DNA from 2 places in the Streptomyces sp. NPDC093097 genome. Region 1 is predicted to be linked to the other one. Evidence: predicted binding sites of a transcription regulator. Region 1 holds the regulator's gene; the other holds the start of a gene.

Region 1 (5,451 bases):
CGTAGCCCGCGCCGGCCGGACCGCCCGCGGCCAACGCGGCGCGGGCGGCGTCGAGTTCGGCCACCAGCAGCTCCACCAGCTGCCCGGCGGGCAGCTCCCGCGCCAGCCGGTGCCCCTGCCCCGCCCAGAGGTTCAGCCCCTGGGCGTCGCCCGCCTTGGCTGCGGCCTTGCGGACCGGGGAGGTGAGGTAGTGCACGGCGGGGTAGGCGGCCGGGGCGTAGGGGCCGTGCTCCCGCAGGAAACGATTCACCAGTCCGCGGGCCGGCCGCCCGGAGAACGCCCGGGTCAACTCGGTATGGGTGAACAGGGGGTTGGTCAGCGCCTGCTTGTGCAGCGGGTTGGCGCCGGACTCCGGGGTGATCAGGAAGGCGGTGCCCAGCTGCGCCATCGCGGCGCCGGCGGCCAGTACCGCGGCGATCTGGGAGCCGCGCATCAGCCCGCCGGCCGCGATCACCGGGATCCGCACCGCCTCCCGCACCTGCGTGAGCAGCGCCAGCAGCCCCAGCCCGGCACCGGTGCCGTCGGCGTGCGGATCGTCCCGGTGGGTGCCCTGGTGGCCCCCCGCCTCCACGCCCTGCACACACACCGCGTCAGCGCCCGCCGCCTGCGCGGCCTGCGCCTCGGCGGCGGTGGTGACCGTCACGACGGTGTACGTACCGACCCTGGCGAACGCCTCAAGGACCGCCCGCGAGGGGCAGCCGAAGGTGAAGGAGACCACCGGCACCGGATCGTCGCGGAGGATCGCCAGCTTGGCCTCGTAGCCGTCGTCGATCGGACCGTCCGTTTCGCCCAGCTCGGTCTCGTACCAGGTGGCCTCGCCGGCGAGCTGCTCGCGGTAGACCGTGACGGCGCCGGCGTCGGCCAGCGGCGGCTGCGGCAGGAAGACGTTGACGCCGAAGGGCCGGCCGGTCAGCGCCCGCAGCCGCTTGATCTCCTGGTACATGCCGTCGGCGGTCTTGTAACCGGCGGCCAGGAACCCGAGGCCGCCGGCCTCACAGACGGCGGCGGCCAACTCGGGTACCGAGCCGCCGCCCGCCATCGGGGCCTGCACGATGGGGTGGCGGCACAGATCGGTGAGAGCGGTGGGCATGCCCACATCGTGTCACGCCCGATGCCCTCCCCAGAACCGGGGCGGCGGCCGCGGAAAACCCCCCGGACCCCGCCCCGGCCGGTCACGGCCAACGCCCGCCGGAGGCGTCCTCAAGGCACGCGAACCGTCCTTGCGGCCCCGGCCGACCGAGCCGGCCCGGGGGCCGGCCCGGGCCTCCGGCCCCACGCCTACCGCCCGTTGAACGCATCCTTCAACCGCGAGAACAACCCCTGCTGCCCCGGCTGAAACTGGCCCTGGGGGCGCTCCTCGCCACGCAGCTTGGCCAGTCGGCGCAGCAGCTCCTCCTGCTCGGGGTCGAGCTTGCCGGGAGTCTGCACCTCGACGTGGACGATCAGATCGCCCCGGCCGTTGCCGCGCAGATGGGTCACGCCGCGGCCGTGCAGCGGGATCGACTGGCCGGACTGGGTGCCGGGCCGGACGTCGACCTCCTCCATGCCGTCGAGCGTCTCCAACGGGCACTTGGTGCCCAGCGCCGCCGCGGTCATCGGGATGGTGACCGTGCAGTGCAGATCGTCACCGCGGCGCTGGAACACCGGGTGGGGCAGCTCGTGGATCTCGACGTAGAGGTCGCCGGCGGGGCCGCCGCCGGGGCCCACCTCGCCCTCGCCGGCCAGTTGGATCCGGGTGCCGTTGTCGACACCGGCCGGGATCTTGACCGTGAGGGTGCGGCGGGAGCGGATCCGGCCGTCGCCCGCGCACTCGGGGCACGGCGTCGGGACGACCGTGCCGAAGCCCTGGCACTGGGGGCAGGGCCGGGAGGTCATGACCTGGCCGAGGAAGGACCGGGTGACCTGCGAGACCTCACCGCGGCCGCGGCACATGTCGCAGGTCTGCGCCGAGGTGCCCGGCGCCGCACCCTCGCCGCTGCACGTGGTGCAGACGACGGCGGTGTCGACCTGGATCTCCTTGGTGGTGCCGAACGCGGACTCGCCGAGCTCGACGTCGAGGCGGATCATCGCGTCCTGGCCGCGGCGGGTCCGCGAGCGCGGGCCGCGCTGCGAGGCCGTGCCGAAGAACGCGTCCATGATGTCGGAGAAGTTCCCGAAGCCCGCGCCGAAGCCGCCCGCGCCGCCGGCTCCGCCGGACTGCGAGAGGGGGTCGCCGCCGAGGTCGTAGACCTGCTTCTTCTGCGGGTCCGACAGGACCTCGTAAGCGGCGTTGATCTCCTTGAACCGCTCTTGGGTCTTGGGGTCCGGGTTCACGTCCGGGTGGAGCTCGCGCGCCAGCCGGCGGAAGGCCTTCTTGATCTGGTCCTGCGAGGCGTCACGGCTGATGCCGAGGACCGAGTAGTAATCCGTGGCCACTTACGACTCCGCGAGGATCTGTCCGACGTAACGTGCCACTGCGCGTACCGCTCCCATCGTTCCGGGGTAGTCCATGCGGGTCGGTCCGACCACGCCCAATTTCGCGACGGCCTCGTCGCCCGAACCGTATCCGACGGTGACGACCGAGGTGGACGTCAGACCCTCGTGGGCATTCTCATGCCCGATGCGTACGGTCATGCCCGAGTCCTTGGCCTCCCCGAGCAGCTTGAGCAGCACCACGTGCTCCTCAAGGGCTTCCAGCACCGGCCGGATGGTCAGGGGGAAATCATGCCCGAAGCGCGTCAGATTGGCGGTACCGCCGATCATCAGCCGCTCTTCGGTCTCCTCCACCAGAGTCTCCAGCAGCACCGACAGTACTGTCGAGACGGTGGCCCGGTCGTCCTGTTCGAAGGATTCCGGAAGATCCTGCACCAACTGCGGGACGTCTGTGAAACGGCGGCCGACGACCCGGCTGTTGAGCCGCGCCCGCAGGTCCGCCAAAGACGTCTCGCCGAACGGCGTCTGACAGTCGATCAGCCGCTGCTCGACCCGCCCGGTGTCGGTGATCAGCACCAGCATCAGCCGGGCCGGCGCCAGAGCCAGCAGCTCGACGTGCCGGACCGTGGATCTGGTCAGGGACGGGTACTGCACCACGGCCACCTGCCGGGTCAGCTGCGCCAGCAGCCGCACCGTGCGGCCCACCACGTCGTCCAGGTCGACGGCGCCGTCCAGGAAATTCTGGATCGCCCGCCGCTCGGGGACGGACAGCGGCTTGACGCCGGCCAGCCGGTCGACGAAGAGGCGGTAGCCCTTGTCGGTCGGGATGCGCCCGGCGCTGGTGTGCGGCTGGGCGATGAAGCCCTCTTCTTCCAGGGCCGCCATGTCGTTGCGGACGGTGGCCGGGGAGACGCCCAGCTTGTGGCGCTCGGTGAGGGCCTTGGAGCCGACCGGCTCCTCCGTCCCGACGTAGTCCTGGACGATGGCGCGCAGCACCTCGAGCCTGCGTTCACTGAGCATTTCGCCACCTCCAGTCGGCTTGTCCCGCCGCGTCGTCTCTTTCCTGGCACTCACCTGGCCCGAGTGCCAGACCCGGAGCCAGTGTACGGCCGGGCAGCGCGGATGCGGCAAGGGCGGGCGTACTGAGGGCTTACCCACAGCCGCCGGATCCGACCCCGGGCCGACCCCGGGACTTCCCCCGCCGATCCCCCGGACATCCCTTGCGCGAACCCTGGCCCGGACCCCGAAATGCGGCGGAACCGGACCGCCGCGGACTGTGCGGAACGGCCGTTTCCGCCGGGCGCCGGGCAACGCTATCGCGAGGGCGCTAGCGTCCTGCCATGCGCACCACATGGGAAGAGGCCGGCTGGGAGCAGCTCGGCACCGGGGTCGTCCGGCGCCGGATGCCCGGCTGGGACGAGACGATCGGCGTGATCGCCGGTTCCGAGGGGGTGTTGCTCGTCGACACCGGGCCGACCCTCGCCGCCGGGGCGGAGCTGCGCCGCACGATCCGCGGGGTGCTGGGCCGCGATGTGACACATGTCGCGCTCACCCACCCGCACTTCGACCACGTACTGGGCACCGCGGCCTTCGCCGGCGTGACGGTGTACGGCGCGGCGGGGGTGGGCGAACTCCTCCGGCAGAGCAAGGACGTGCTGCGGCACGACGCGGTCCGGCACGGCGTGGACCCCGACGCCGCCGAGGAGGCCGCGGACCTGCTGGTCGCCCCGCACCACGAGGTGCACGACCGGCTGACCGTCGACCTCGGGGACCGGACGGCGCTGCTGGCCGGCATCGGCCCCGGCCACACCGCCCACGACCTGGCCGTCCTGGTGCCCGGGCGGGCCGGTGAACGGGAGATCGTCTTCTGCGGCGACCTGGTCGAGGAGTCCGGCGAACCGCAGGCCGGCCCGGACGCGCTGCCCCGGCGGTGGCCCGCCGCGCTGGACCGGCTGCTGGCACTGGGCGGCGAGGACGCCCTTTATGTACCGGGCCACGGCGCGGTGGTCGACGCCGGTTTCGTCCGCGCCCAGCGCGACGCCCTGGCCGCCCGCTTCGGGCCGAACTCCCCCTGAGGCGCGGCCCGTTGCCCTGACCACCGGCCGCCGCCGTCCCCATGGGCGGCCCGGCCCGCCCGCGCCCTGTGGGCCCGTCCCGTGGCCCGTGCCCCGTAGACCCGTATCCCGCCGAACCGCCGACCCGTAGGGAAGCAGACCCGCATGCACAGCAGGCACTACAGCCCCGACCTCACTCCCCCCTGGAAGAAGCCGAAGCCGGTGCCCGAGGTGCCGGCCGATCCCGGGCTGGTCGTGGAGGAGGTGGCGACGGGCTACTGCGGTGCCGTCATCCGCTGCGAGAAGACCGCCGAGGGAGCGACGGTGACCCTGGAAGACCGCTTCGGCAAGCACCGGGTGTTCCCGATGGCGCCGCGCGGCTTCCTCCTGGAGGGGCGGACCGTCACCCTGGTACGGCCGCCGGCCCGGCCGGCGGCGAGCGGTCCGGCGCGCACCGCCTCCGGCTCGATCGCGGTCCCCGGGGCCCGCGCCCGGGTCGCCCGGGCCGGCCGCATCTATGTGGAGGGCCGGCACGACGCCGAGTTGGTGGAGCGCGTCTGGGGCGACGACCTGCGGATCGAGGGCGTCGTCGTGGAGTACCTGGAGGGCGTCGACGACCTCCCGGCGATCGTCGAGGCGTTCTCCCCCGGTCCGGACGCCCGCCTCGGCGTCCTGGTGGACCATCTCGTCCCCGGCTCCAAGGAGTCCCGGATCGCCGCGTCGGTGACGGACGCGGACGTGCTGGTCGTCGGCCATCCGTACATCGACGTGTGGCAGGCGGTGAAGCCGTCCTCGGTGGGCATCGCGGCGTGGCCGGAGGTCCCCCGGGGCCAGGACTGGAAGACCGGGGTGTGCCGGGCGCTGGGCTGGCCGGAGAACACCGGCGCGGCCTGGCAGCGGATCCTGTCCCGCGTGCGGTCCTACCGGGACCTGGAGCCGGCCCTGCTGGGGCGGGTGGAAGAGCTGATCGACTTCGTGACGGCGC
Region 2 (5,451 bases), on a different contig from region 1:
CGGCGACCTGGTCGCCATCGAGGGCAACTACGACGACGTCAACCGCTTCTGCTCCGAGCTCATCGGCGACCCGCTGGGCGAGGGCTGGGGCTTCGTCAACGTCAACCTCCGCCCCTACTACGGCGAGGGCTCCAAGACGCTGGCGTACGAGATCTGCGAGCAGTTGGGCTGGCGGCTGCCGGACCAGCTGGTCATCCCGATCGCCTCCGGCTCCCAGCTCACCAAGATCGACAAGGGGCTGAAGGAGCTGATCGCCCTCGGTCTGGTCGAGGACCGGCCGTACCGGATCTTCGGCGCCCAGGCCGAGGGCTGCTCGCCGGTCTCCGCGGCCTTCAAGGCCGGGCACGATGTCGTCAAACCGCAGAAGCCGCAGACCATCGCCAAGTCGCTGGCGATCGGCAACCCGGCCGACGGCCCGTATGTGCTCGACATCGCGCGGCGCACCGGCGGCGCGGTCGAGGACGTCACCGATCCGCAGATCGTGGACGCCATCAAGCTGCTGGCCCGTACGGAGGGCATCTTCGCGGAGACCGCGGGCGGGGTGACCGTCGGCGTGACCAGGAAGCTGATCGAGAACGGCGTCCTGGACCCGTCGTTGACCACGGTGGTGCTGAACACCGGCGACGGCCTGAAGACCCTCGACGCCGTCGCCTCCGGGCCCACCGCCACCATCCGGCCGGACCTGGACGCGTTCCGCGCGTCCGGCCTGGCGGGTTGAGCCGGTCCCTGCCCCTGCCGACCCCCATCCCCGTAGCCCCTGGAGGCAGCAACATGAGCGTCACGGTCCGCATCCCCACCATCCTGCGCACGTACACCGGCGGCAAGGCCGAGGTCCCGGCCGAGGGCACGAACCTCTCCGAGGTGATCGCCGACCTGGAGAGGAACCACCAGGGCATCGCCGCCCGGGTGCTCGACGACGCCGGCAAGCTCCGCCGCTTCGTCAACGTCTACGTCAACGACGACGACGTCCGCTTCGAGCAGGGCCTGGAGACCCCGACGCCTTCGGGTGCGGGCGTCTCGATCATCCCGGCGGTGGCCGGAGGCTGCTGAATGCGCGCCCGCCCGGTGTGGAGTGCGCGGATCGAATTTGCGCCAACTCTGCCGGGGTGGTGACCGGAAATTGCCCCGCCCGTATGAAACGGACGGGGCAATTCCGTGTTGTGAAAGGCGATACCATTGGGGTGATCCCCCTCCGTTTATCTCTGCGTACATGCCGAACGCATATGAGAGCGGGGCGACTTGTGCGCAAGTTGTGTGCGCGGTTTGCCGTTTGTGTGGCTTATTCCCGGCCCGACTTGCCCTGGAATAACGGCATTTGAGCGTATGCGGCCGTTTCTTCGCCGCCAGAATTCTCGTCCGATTGACCTGTTGCGCTGGGCATCGGTCCAGATACATTCAGCGGCGGTCGACGCGTTCCGGCGCACACCCCGCGGACCATTTCCGGGGGGTGAGGTCTGACCCGGGTCCGCGGAGTGCGGTCCTGCGCAAGGGCCAGTAATAGGGGAGTTAGGCATGGCTCAGGGCACCGTCAAGTGGTTCAACGCGGAGAAGGGGTACGGCTTCATCGCGGTCGACGGTGGTGCGGATGTTTTCGTCCACTACAGCGCGATCCAGATGGACGGGTACCGCACCCTGGAGGAGGGTCAGCGGGTCGAGTTCGAGATCTCGCAGGGCCAGAAGGGGCCACAGGCGGACATGGTCCGGGTCACCGCCTGAGGCGGCGGCCGACTGCATCGTTGGAAGAAGGCCCGCATCCCCAGTACGGGGTTGCGGGCCTTCTGCTGTTCCCAGGCCCCTCCGGTGGACCTCCGTTCGCCCGCGCCCGCGCGAAAGTGCCGAGGTGCGGGGTGGTGCGGGTTCCCGCAGGTGCCGGGCCTGCGTCGCGTGCGCGCCCCGCGCGTCCACGCGCGTCCACGCGCGGGCGCGTGCGAGGAGAGGTGACGGTCCCGCCCGTCAGGCGCTTGCACTCGGTGGGTGCGAGTGCTAATCATTGCGTTAGCACTCTCCCCGTGAGAGTGCTGAATGGACCGGGTCGGTGAGGCCCGCATGCCAGGTGGGGCAAGGAACCACCGGGCAGGCAGGCCGTCCGTCGCGGGCGCCAGCGCGGTCCGAGTTTTCCAGCCCCAGTCCGGAGGGACCACTTCACATGGCCAAGATCATCGCGTTCGACGAGGAGGCGCGGCGCGGCCTTGAGCGCGGTATGAACCAGCTCGCCGACGCCGTCAAGGTCACCCTCGGCCCCAAGGGCCGCAACGTCGTCCTTGAGAAGAAGTGGGGCGCCCCCACGATCACCAACGATGGTGTGTCCATCGCCAAGGAGATCGAGCTGGAGGACCCGTACGAGAAGATCGGCGCCGAGCTGGTCAAGGAGGTCGCGAAGAAGACGGACGACGTCGCCGGTGACGGCACGACGACCGCGACCGTCCTGGCCCAGGCGCTGGTCCGCGAGGGGCTGCGCAACGTCGCCGCCGGCGCCAACCCGATGGCCCTCAAGCGCGGCATCGAGAAGGCCGTCGAGGCCGTCTCCGGTGCGCTGCTGGACCAGGCCAAGGAGATCGAGACCAAGGAGCAGATCGCCTCCACCGCGTCCATCTCCGCCGCCGACCCGCAGATCGGCGAGCTGATCGCCGAGGCCATGGACAAGGTCGGCAAGGAAGGCGTCATCACCGTCGAGGAGTCCCAGACCTTCGGTCTGGAGCTGGAGCTCACCGAGGGTATGCGCTTCGACAAGGGCTACATCTCGGCGTACTTCGCGACCGACATGGAGCGCATGGAGGCGGCGCTCGAGGACCCGTACATCCTCATCGTCAACTCCAAGATCGGCAACGTGAAGGACCTGCTGCCTCTCCTGGAGAAGGTCATGCAGTCCGGCAAGCCGCTGCTGATCATCGCCGAGGACGTCGAGGGCGAGGCCCTGTCGACCCTGGTCGTCAACAAGATCCGCGGCACCTTCAAGTCCGTCGCGGTCAAGGCCCCCGGCTTCGGTGACCGCCGCAAGGCCATGCTCGGCGACATCGCCATCCTCACCGGTGGCACCGTCATCTCCGAGGAGGTCGGCCTCAAGCTGGAGAACGCCGGTCTCGACCTGCTCGGCCGCGCCCGCAAGGTCGTCATCACCAAGGACGAGACCACCATCGTCGACGGTGCCGGCGACAGCGAGCAGGTCCAGGGCCGGGTCAACCAGATCCGCGCCGAGATCGAGAACAGCGACTCGGACTACGACCGCGAGAAGCTCCAGGAGCGCCTCGCGAAGCTGGCCGGCGGCGTGGCCGTCATCAAGGCCGGTGCCGCGACCGAGGTCGAGCTCAAGGAGCGCAAGCACCGCATCGAGGACGCCGTTCGCAACGCGAAGGCGGCCGTCGAGGAGGGCATCGTCGCCGGTGGTGGCGTGGCCCTGCTGCAGGCTTCCTCGGTCTTCGAGAAGCTGGAGCTGGACGGCGACGAGGCCACCGGTGCCGCCGCCGTGAAGCTGGCCCTGGAGGCCCCGCTCAAGCAGATCTCCGTGAACGCCGGCCTCGAGGGTGGCGTCATCGTGGAGAAGGTGCGCAACCTGACCCCCGGTCACGGTCTGAACGCCGCGTCCGGCGAGTACGTCGACATGATCGCCGAGGGCATCATCGACCCGGCCAAGGTCACGCGCTCCGCGCTGCAGAACGCCGCCTCCATCGCGGCGCTGTTCCTCACCACCGAGGCCGTCATCGCCGACAAGCCGGAGAAGGCCGCCGCGGCCGCTCCGGGCGGCATGCCGGGCGGTGACATGGACTTCTGATCGACCTCTGGTTGATCGAGTTCTGTTCCGTTCGCCGGGGCGGCACCCCTCTCACAGGGGGTGCCGCCCCGGCGGCGTTTTTCCTGCCCCCGGGGTGGCGACGGCGGAGCAGGGGAGAGGCGCGACGGGAGCGCACGGAAGGGCACGGCGGCGAGGGCCGGGCCATGCGATCAGGGCATGGGCATCAGGGGACGGGTTCGGCCTGACGGGTGGCGGCTCGGCGTGCCTCCGACCGGCGCGCCAACGGAGCGGGCCCCACCGGGGAGACCCTTCGCACTGGGCCCTGTCCGATGGGGCTGCGCGGGCCCGCACAGGTCCCATCGGACAGGCCCCAGGCCCCCGCCCCCACCCGGAACAGGACCCGCCCGTGCCGAACGTCCCGAACCCCACACGGACCGGTGCCCGCACCGTCTACGAGCCCGTGGTCGCGCCCACCACCCGCTACGCCGGCCGGGAGGCCGCCGCGGCCGGCCTCTTCGGTGCCGCCGCCCTGCTCTACAACTGGTGGCTGCTGGAGTTCGCGCTCCCCACCGGCCTCGATCCCCGGCACTCCTACGTCAGCGAGCTCTACGCCGCCGACCAGCCGTTCCGCGTCCTCTTCAGCGGTCTGGAGAGCGGCTGCGCCCTCCTGGTCATCACCGGCGCCCTGCTCGCCCGCAGTACGCCCATGGGCCACGGCCGTTGGGCCCGCGCGGGTTGGCTCTCGTTGGCCGGCCTCGGCCTCTCCTCACTGGCCGACGTCCTCCTCCCCATGGCCTGCGCCCCCTCGGTGGAGTCCGGCTGCGAGGCCGTCCACCCCTGGCACACCGCCACCAGTGCCTTCGCCCACTTCTTCCTCTTCGCCTCGATGGCGTCCCTGAGCCGCGCCGCCGTCGTCCAGCGCCCGCCGATGCCGCTGGTCCGCCGCTGGGGGCCGCGCGTCCTGGCCATGGCGATGCCCGCCGCGATCCTCACCGTCGGCCCGCTCGTCGGCCACCCCGGCTGGCACGGTGTCCCGCAGCGTGCCCATCTGGTGCTGGTGGGCGTGTGGTACGCCCTGCTGGCCACGGAGTTGGGGCGCTCGGCGCGCAGGCGGCGACGCTGGGCGGGCCGCTGGGACGGTCGTTGGATGCGGTACGTGGACGGGCTCGGGCGCGTATGGCGGAGCGCACCCGTTGGACGCGGGAACGGATCTGGTGGGGAAGGGGCCGGCCCTGGGGGAGCGGGCCCGGAGGCGTCCGGTCGGGAGGGGACTGCCTGAGCGTGGCGGGCAGGGGGTGGGCTGGTCGGGGTGAGGTGCGGCGGAGTTGTGGATTCCGGCTCGTTGCCGCCGGCTTGCCGCGGCTGGCTCTGGCTCTGGCTTCCGACTTTCGGCTTCCGGTTCTCTGTTTGGGGCCTTTGCTTCCTGCCTCCTGCTTTCGGCGTTCTGCTTTCTGGTCTTGGTTGTCGGTGCTCAGTCCCCGGAGGGGGATGTGGAGGTGGCCACCCGGAGGCCTTGCGTGCCGTGGGTGGTCTGGATGTCCGGATCTGACGTGTGGAGGGCAGTGTGGGGCGTGGCGTCGGTGGCTCGGGTCGTATGCGGCTCGCCGGCGGGCGAGTTGAGGTTTGTGCGCTGCTGTGCGCTGAGGCCGAAGAGGTAGGTGGCGACGAAGCCGACGGCGTAGCCGATGAGGAGGCCGAGGGCGTAGACGGTGAGCGTGGTG

Evidence for each region. Region 1 encodes HrcA, which represses chaperone genes, less so after heat shock. Its sites were predicted from a motif close to TTNGCACTCNGNNNNNCNGAGTGCNAA; they were not measured.
Region 2: a site for HrcA is predicted at 1,996-2,022, ahead of groL (chaperonin GroEL). Genes of this name have one in related genera too.

Annotation. Positions count from the first base shown of each region.
Region 1 is NZ_JBIVOW010000003.1:219,011-224,461, forward strand. It holds gene ACIQE0_RS06420 (nitronate monooxygenase) at 1-1,090, opposite strand, end outside; gene dnaJ (molecular chaperone DnaJ) at 1,279-2,415, opposite strand; gene hrcA (heat-inducible transcriptional repressor HrcA) at 2,416-3,432, opposite strand; gene ACIQE0_RS06435 (MBL fold metallo-hydrolase) at 3,753-4,487, shown strand; gene ACIQE0_RS06440 (DUF3097 domain-containing protein) at 4,632-5,451, shown strand, end outside.
Region 2 is NZ_JBIVOW010000002.1:433,050-438,500, reverse strand. It holds gene thrC (threonine synthase) at 1-718, shown strand, start outside; gene ACIQE0_RS04855 (MoaD/ThiS family protein) at 772-1,050, shown strand; gene ACIQE0_RS04850 (cold-shock protein) at 1,513-1,716, shown strand; gene groL (chaperonin GroEL) at 2,147-3,769, shown strand; gene ACIQE0_RS04840 (DUF998 domain-containing protein) at 4,137-5,009, shown strand; gene ACIQE0_RS04835 (PTS transporter subunit EIIC) at 5,202-5,451, opposite strand, start outside.